DNA from 3 places in the Shinella sp. OV683 genome. Region 2 is predicted to be linked to each of the others. Evidence: predicted binding sites of a transcription regulator. Region 2 holds the regulator's gene; each other region holds the start of a gene.
What was found. The regulator LexA, encoded in region 2, represses DNA repair genes until DNA is damaged. The targets are predictions, from matches to a motif close to TGTTCNNNNTGTGTTCNG.
Positions count from the first base shown of each region.

Region 1: recA (recombinase RecA) is a predicted target of LexA. The motif match lies at 1,013-1,030, and genes of this name have one in related genera.
Region 3: ACXHRN_RS23730 (2'-5' RNA ligase family protein) is a predicted target of LexA. The motif match lies at 1,255-1,272, and genes of this name have one in related genera.

Region 1 covers NZ_CM173543.1:2,955,285-2,957,551, forward strand. The annotation lists gene recA (recombinase RecA) at 1-955, opposite strand, end outside; gene ACXHRN_RS14135 (carbohydrate kinase family protein) at 1,192-2,133, shown strand; gene ACXHRN_RS14140 (pseudouridine-5'-phosphate glycosidase) at 2,170-2,267, shown strand, end outside.
Region 2 covers NZ_CM173543.1:2,587,136-2,589,402, reverse strand. The annotation lists gene gmd (GDP-mannose 4,6-dehydratase) at 1-677, opposite strand, end outside; gene lexA (transcriptional repressor LexA) at 970-1,692, opposite strand; gene ACXHRN_RS12345 (helix-turn-helix domain-containing protein) at 2,038-2,267, opposite strand, start outside.
Region 3 covers NZ_CM173543.1:4,899,351-4,901,617, reverse strand. The annotation lists gene ACXHRN_RS23735 (methylated-DNA--[protein]-cysteine S-methyltransferase) at 80-598, shown strand; gene ACXHRN_RS23730 (2'-5' RNA ligase family protein) at 605-1,078, opposite strand; gene ACXHRN_RS23725 (DNA alkylation repair protein) at 1,456-2,175, shown strand.

The sequences.
Region 1 (2,267 bases), 370 kb from region 2:
ACAGCTTGGCGTTTTCACGCCCCTGGCCGAGACGCTGGCTGTTATAGGAAAACCAGGCGCCGGACTTTTCGACGATACCGGCCTTGACGCCGAGATCAACCAACTCGCCGGTCTTGGAAACGCCCTCACCATACATGATGTCGAATTCGACCTGCTTGAAGGGAGGCGCCATCTTGTTCTTGACGACCTTGACGCGGGTCTGGTTGCCGACGACTTCGTCGCGTTCCTTGACCGAGCCGATGCGGCGAATGTCGAGGCGAACGGAAGCATAGAATTTCAGCGCGTTGCCGCCGGTGGTGGTTTCGGGCGAGCCGAACATCACGCCGATCTTCATGCGGATCTGGTTGATGAAGATGACCATGGTGTTGGAGCGCGAGATCGAGGCCGTCAGCTTGCGCAGCGCCTGGCTCATCAGGCGGGCTTGCAGGCCGGGCAGGCTGTCGCCCATCTCGCCTTCGATTTCGGCGCGCGGCGTCAGCGCCGCCACCGAGTCGATGACCAGCACGTCGATGGCGCCGGAACGAACCAGCGTATCGGTGATTTCAAGCGCCTGCTCGCCAGTGTCCGGCTGCGAGATCAGCAGGTTTTCGAGATCGACGCCGAGCTTGCGGGCATAGACCGGGTCTAGCGCATGTTCGGCATCGACGAAGCCGCATATGCCACCCTTCTTCTGGGCTTCAGCAATGGTCTGCAGCGCCAGCGTCGTCTTGCCCGAGCTTTCAGGACCGTAGATCTCGATGATGCGGCCCTTGGGCAGGCCGCCGACGCCGAGCGCGATATCCAGGCCGAGAGAGCCCGTGGGAATGGTCTCGATCTCCACCACATTCTCGTTCGAACCGAGACGCATGATCGAACCCTTGCCGAACGAACGTTCGATCTGAGCGAGTGCCGCGTCCAGCGCCTTGCTTTTGTCCACCGATTTTTCCTCTACGAGTCGCAATGAATTCTGAGCCATTCTGTCCACCTTTAGGTTAATCGGGTTATCGAAGCAATGCGTTGTTCGTGATTACGATGTACTTGATTTGTTCTCAATTTGCAAGTGTGCCGCAACTAACTGAAATAAAATATTTATCCGGCCCATGTTCCGTTTTCGTTTCGCAAGGGATTTCAAATGCTTAACGGAGGCCCCGACTTGCCTCGCCGCGTCGTTTGCCGCTAAGATGATTCGACAACAGGGGCAGATTGACAGGCATGACAGGTATCCTCGTTCTGGGCGGCGCCCATATCGATCGGCGCGGGCGGATTTCGGGGACGACCGCCCCGGGCGCCTCAAATCCCGGCGTGTGGAAGGAAGAAGCCGGCGGCGGCGGCTTCAATGCAGCCCGCAGCCTCGCCCGGCTCGGCCATAGCGTAACGCTGATCTCGCCGCGTGGGGGCGATGCCGAGGGCGAAGCGGTGGCGGAAGCGGCGATCGCAGCCGGCGTCATCGACCAGCCCTTTACCTTTCTCGACCGGCGGACCCCGACCTATACAGCAATTCTCGAGCGCGACGGCAATCTGGTGATCGCGCTGGCCGATATGGACCTCTACCGGATGTTCAGCCCACGCCGGCTGGCGGTGCGGGCGGTGCGCGATGCCATTGATGCGGCGGACACTTTGCTCACCGACGCCAATCTGCCTGAGGAGACGCTCGCCCAACTCAGCCGCATGGCGCGCGAGGGCGGCAAGCCGCTGGCCGGCATCGGCATCTCGCCGGCCAAGGTGGTGCGCTACAAGGCGCTGCTCGATAATTTCGATTTCCTGTTCATGAACGAGGCAGAGGCGCGCGCGCTGACGGGCGAGGATCCCGCCGCTTATCGGCAATGGCCCGAAATCTTCAGGCGTGCCGGATTGCGCGGCGGTGCGATCACCCGCGGTCGCCAGGACGTCATTGCTTGGCGAGGCCCGCAAAGCGCATGCTTGTTGCCACCGGAACTTACGGCAATCGGCGATGTTACCGGCGCCGGCGATGGCTTTGCTGCCGGCTTTCTGCACGCAATTGTCGAAGGCGAAGCGCTGACGACAGCACTGACTGTTGGCGTGGCCTCCGCCCGCCTGGCGCTGGCGAGCGAAATGGCGACGGCCGAAAACCTGACCCGCGAGTTGCTGATGCGCACGCTTTCACTTGTACCCGAACCGGAAATAGTGTTGTAACCCGCCTATACCCTAACTCTCTTCCAGGACTGCCAGATGAACCAGATCACCTCCCTCCCCGTGACCTTTTCGGCTGAAGTGGCATCTGCAAAAGCGGCCGGCAAAGCCATCGTGGCGCTGGAATCGACCATCAT
Region 2 (2,267 bases):
TCGATGTTGCCGACATAGAGCTTTTCCTGCTTGCCGAGACGAATGGCAGCGGCAGCACGGGTGATCTTGCGGGTCACGAAAGTCTCGCCGCGCAGTGGGCTCTCATGGTTGAAGAGAATGCCGTTGGAGGCATGCAGGCCATAGGCTTCGCGGTAGTTGACCGTGATCCAGTAGGAGTAGAGCTTGGCGGCTGCATAGGGCGAGCGCGGATAAAACGGCGTCGTTTCCTTCTGCGGCACTTCCTGCACCAGGCCATAAAGCTCCGACGTCGAGGCCTGGTAGAAACGGGTCTTCTTCTCTAGCTTCAGGATTCGGATGGCTTCCAGCAGGCGCAACGTGCCGATGCCGTCGGCATTGGCAGTGTATTCCGGCGTCTCGAACGAGACGCGCACATGGCTCTGGGCGGCAAGATTGTAGATCTCGTCGGGCTGCGCTTCCTGAACGATGCGGATCAGGTTGGTGGAATCCGTCATGTCGCCGTAATGGAGGATGAAACGCTGGTCCTCTTCATGCGGGTCCTGGTAGATGTTTTCGATGCGGCTCGTGTTGAACGAGGAGGAGCGGCGCTTGATGCCATGGACGATATAGCCCTTGCTCAGCAGCAATTCTGCGAGATAGGCCCCATCCTGACCGGTGATGCCGGTAACCAGCGCTACTTTCTTATTGTTTTTGCTCAATAGAGTCTCCTGTCACACGCAATTGGATTGGGCAAGCCATCCATACCGCCTACCGCGCTAAGTGCGGAATCAGGCGGTAAAATGTCAAATCTCAAGGAAACCGCAGCCACACAGGCGAAAGTACAAATGCTTTCGCCATGATCCGCAATAATCTTCTGAAAAATTGAAAAGCCCCATGCGAATTTCCTTATCCGAGACGGGGAAATTTCGCAATCGCTGCAGCGTGCAAAGGTAAATGCGCAATATTACTCTCGCCGCCGCGTAATGGACGGCGAGGGACGCGCGTCACTGCTTAGTGATAGCGGCGGATCAGGCCGACAAGCTTGCCCTGGATCTTGACGCGATCGGGCCCGAAGATACGGGTCTCGTAAGCCGGGTTGGCGGCCTCGAGCGCGATCGATGCGCCCTTGCGACGGAAGCGCTTGAGCGTTGCTTCCTCGTCGTCGACGAGCGCCACGACGATGTCGCCGGGGCTGGCACTGGAGCCGTTCTTGATGATCACCGTGTCGCCGTCGAGAATGCCGGCCTCGATCATCGAGTCGCCCTTGACCTCGAGCGCGTAATGCTCACCGCCGCCGATCATGCCAGCGGGAACCGCGATGTCATGGGTGTTGTTCTGGATCGCCGAGATCGGCACGCCGGCGGCGATCCGCCCCATGACGGGAATGGACACCGAGTCGGAGCGATCGTCATTGGCGGGCGGCTTGGCAGCGACCGGCGCCGCCTGCGGCTTGCCGAGCGAACCTTCGATGACGCTTGGGGAGAAGCCGCGCTGTTGCGGCTTGATGCTCGCCGAATAGGCTTCCGGCAGCTTGATGACTTCCAACGCGCGCGCCCTATTTGGGAGGCGGCGGATGAAGCCGCGCTCCTCGAGCGCGGTGATAAGCCGGTGAATACCGGACTTCGAGGCGAGGTCGAGCGCATCCTTCATTTCGTCGAAGGAAGGCGGCACGCCGGACTCCTTCATCCGTTCGTGGATGAACAGGAGTAGCTCTTGTTGCTTTCTCGTTAGCATCGCAGCCCTCTCAGAATCGCGAAACAAATCTGGAACAAACACTATCTGTTCCATTTATGTTCTGCAAGGGCTTTAGATAAGGTTAATGATGATGGGGCGTTGTGTTGGAGGCGCGAAAGCTATTTGGGAATGGCTGTCAGAGCTATTCTGGAATGAAAATCCCTAGCGACGTCTGATTTTAAAGGGTTTTCCGGCAAAAAATAGGGTTGCCAATCGCGGCATTTGCCAACCTCAATTTTTCCATTCCAGCATAGCGATGAAGTGTTTGATTCCATTTCGTTTATTGGACAACCCAGTGCCGGAATAAATTGTAAACGTCAGTGATTGGTAAACCTATTGGTAAACCTAGCTTCTAAGCGCCTTACCGACGTCGATGAAAAACCACGCCACTTCAATTAGCTTGTCGTCATCGAGCCCTCCCCAAAGTCGCTGGATTATCTCGGCCTCGGAAGCTCCGTGCGACGCTTCGTCTCTAATATGGGAAAGTAGCCCTTCTTCAAGATCATTGAATTGTATACCCAACTTGGCAAAGTCGTGTGGTGCCAATGGCTGTGCGTAGGTCGAAGCCAGGCGGG
Region 3 (2,267 bases), 2.3 Mb from region 2:
TCCGACGAAATCGGGTGGAAAAACACCGTTTCAGCTGCTTTGCTGTATGACCCAATCGATCTCCAACGAATGATTTCCAATGACCGCATCGCAGCTTTCACTCTACCGAGTAGAAGAACGACACCCAATCGGGCCGATCCTGATCGTCACTAAAAAACGTACACTCGTGGCGCTTGATTTTGGAACGCCGGACGGCCGCTTGTCGCGCCTGCTGCGGACCCGCTTCGGCGATCATGTCTTGCGGGAGGAGCGTGACGACATCAATGACATAGCGCTGGCGCTGCGGGCCTATCTCGAAGGCGATTTCGACACCTTGAATTCGATCCCGGTCGATGGCGGCGGCACGGAATTCCAGCGTCGAGCCTGGGCGGCGCTGCGAACGATCCCGGCTGGCGAGACGCGTACCTATGGGCAGATGACCGATATTCTCGGCAAGCCCAATGCGGCGCGCGCGGTCGGGTTGGCAAATGCGCTCAATCCCATCAGCTTGTTCGTGCCCTGTCATCGGCTGGTCGGCAGCACAGGCGCGCTGACCGGCTATGGCGGTGGCATCGGACGCAAGCGATGGCTGCTCGAACATGAACGCCACTCGCGGTGATGCGCTTTACTGGATATGCGGTTGCTCCGGCCAGAGAATCAGATGCTTCCTTTTGCCGACAAGGCTGCGAATGAGGCAGGCCTCGTTGACGATCCATCGAACCGGCACGTCAAGCATCTGCTCCGCGACGATTTGATCGTCCCACAGCAATGTCATATGCGGGTTGAATGGTCCCTTGATGTCCGTCCCGAGGTCCTTGGCGATCTGACGCGTGAGCTCAAAAAGCGCCTCGTTTGCATTCTTGCCGGCGCAGAGCACCAGCGGCTTGCGTTCTTTGCCTTTGAAACTCACAGCGCGGTCAAACACCAGTTCGAACGGCTCGAACGTGATATGTTCAAGCACCCATCTGACACGCGAAACGATTTCGTCGAAGCGCACGCCGCGGAGGTCAAATCGCAGCATCGACACGTGCAACAAATCTTCCCGCTGAGGATTCGCCAAAAGGTCGTATCGCCGCGCCATGTCGAAGGCGATCTCCATCGCCTGCCGAATAGCCTTTAGATCTGGCCGAGCCGCCACGAAGAGATTGTCTTCCGGAACGAAACGTCGTGTCCGCGGCCGAAGCCCCAGGTCGCCCTCGAATGGAAAGCTGAGTTGTTCACCAATCATAAGCGCCTCCATCAGGTAAATTCGACGGAGGACCATGCAATATGAACGTGAACAAATCAAGAACATTGATTCATTTTTGCTGGTGTGGCAAGTTGGAGTGAAGTGGCCTGAGCGGAAGGGCTGCGGCAAAGTGGGAGACGGCGGGAGGCCAAGGTGAACGATCGGATTGAGGACACCATGGCAAGCGCTTGACCCTGTCTCGTGCAGGGCTCACGACTACCACTTTCCATTGCTTGCCGGAGGAGTGTGTGATCGCCAACAATTCTGACGGCATTTCCATCGACCAGCGAGCCCATGCCGTCATCGCGGCCCTCAAAGCGGACGCCGACGGCAAGGTGCTGGCGGACATGGGACCGCGCTACGGGATCCATACGACAAAGGCGCTTGGCGTCTCGATGGCCGCAATGCAACGGATCGCCAAACCGCTGGCACCGGACCATGACTTGGCCGAAGCGCTGTGGGGCACCGGCTGGTATGAAGCGCGCATCGTTGCCTGCCTCATCGACGATCCCACACGCGTCACATCGGAGCAGATGGACCGCTGGCGGGCCGATTTCGACAATTGGGCGATTGCCGATACGGTCTGTTTCAAGCTGTTCGACCAGGTTCCAGGCGCATTCGCCAAGGTCGAGCAATGGGCCGACTTGAACGACGAGTTCGGGCGGCGGGCCGGGTTCGCGCTGCTGGCCTCGATGGCGCTGCACGGCCGTGGCTCGACCGCCGAGATGGAGCGCGGTCTTCAGCTGATCGAGCAGGCATCGGGTGACGAGCGCAACTTTGTCAGGAAGGCGGTCAATTGGGCGCTGCGGGCCATTGGCAGCCGCAAGGATAGTGCGCTGAAGACGGCCACCCGCGCCCTTGCTGCACGCCTCTCGCAGACGACCGACAAGACTGCGCGCTGGATCGGCAAGGACGCGGCAAAGGCCTTTGCCAAGGCCGACGCGGGAACGAACGCCGCACAAGATTGACTGAGGTTCCTGCTGCCCGGAAATTGTCAGCAACTCGGCCCTGTGCAAGAAACGGGTTGAATTCGGGCTCGACAAGCACGATTTTCATGGCA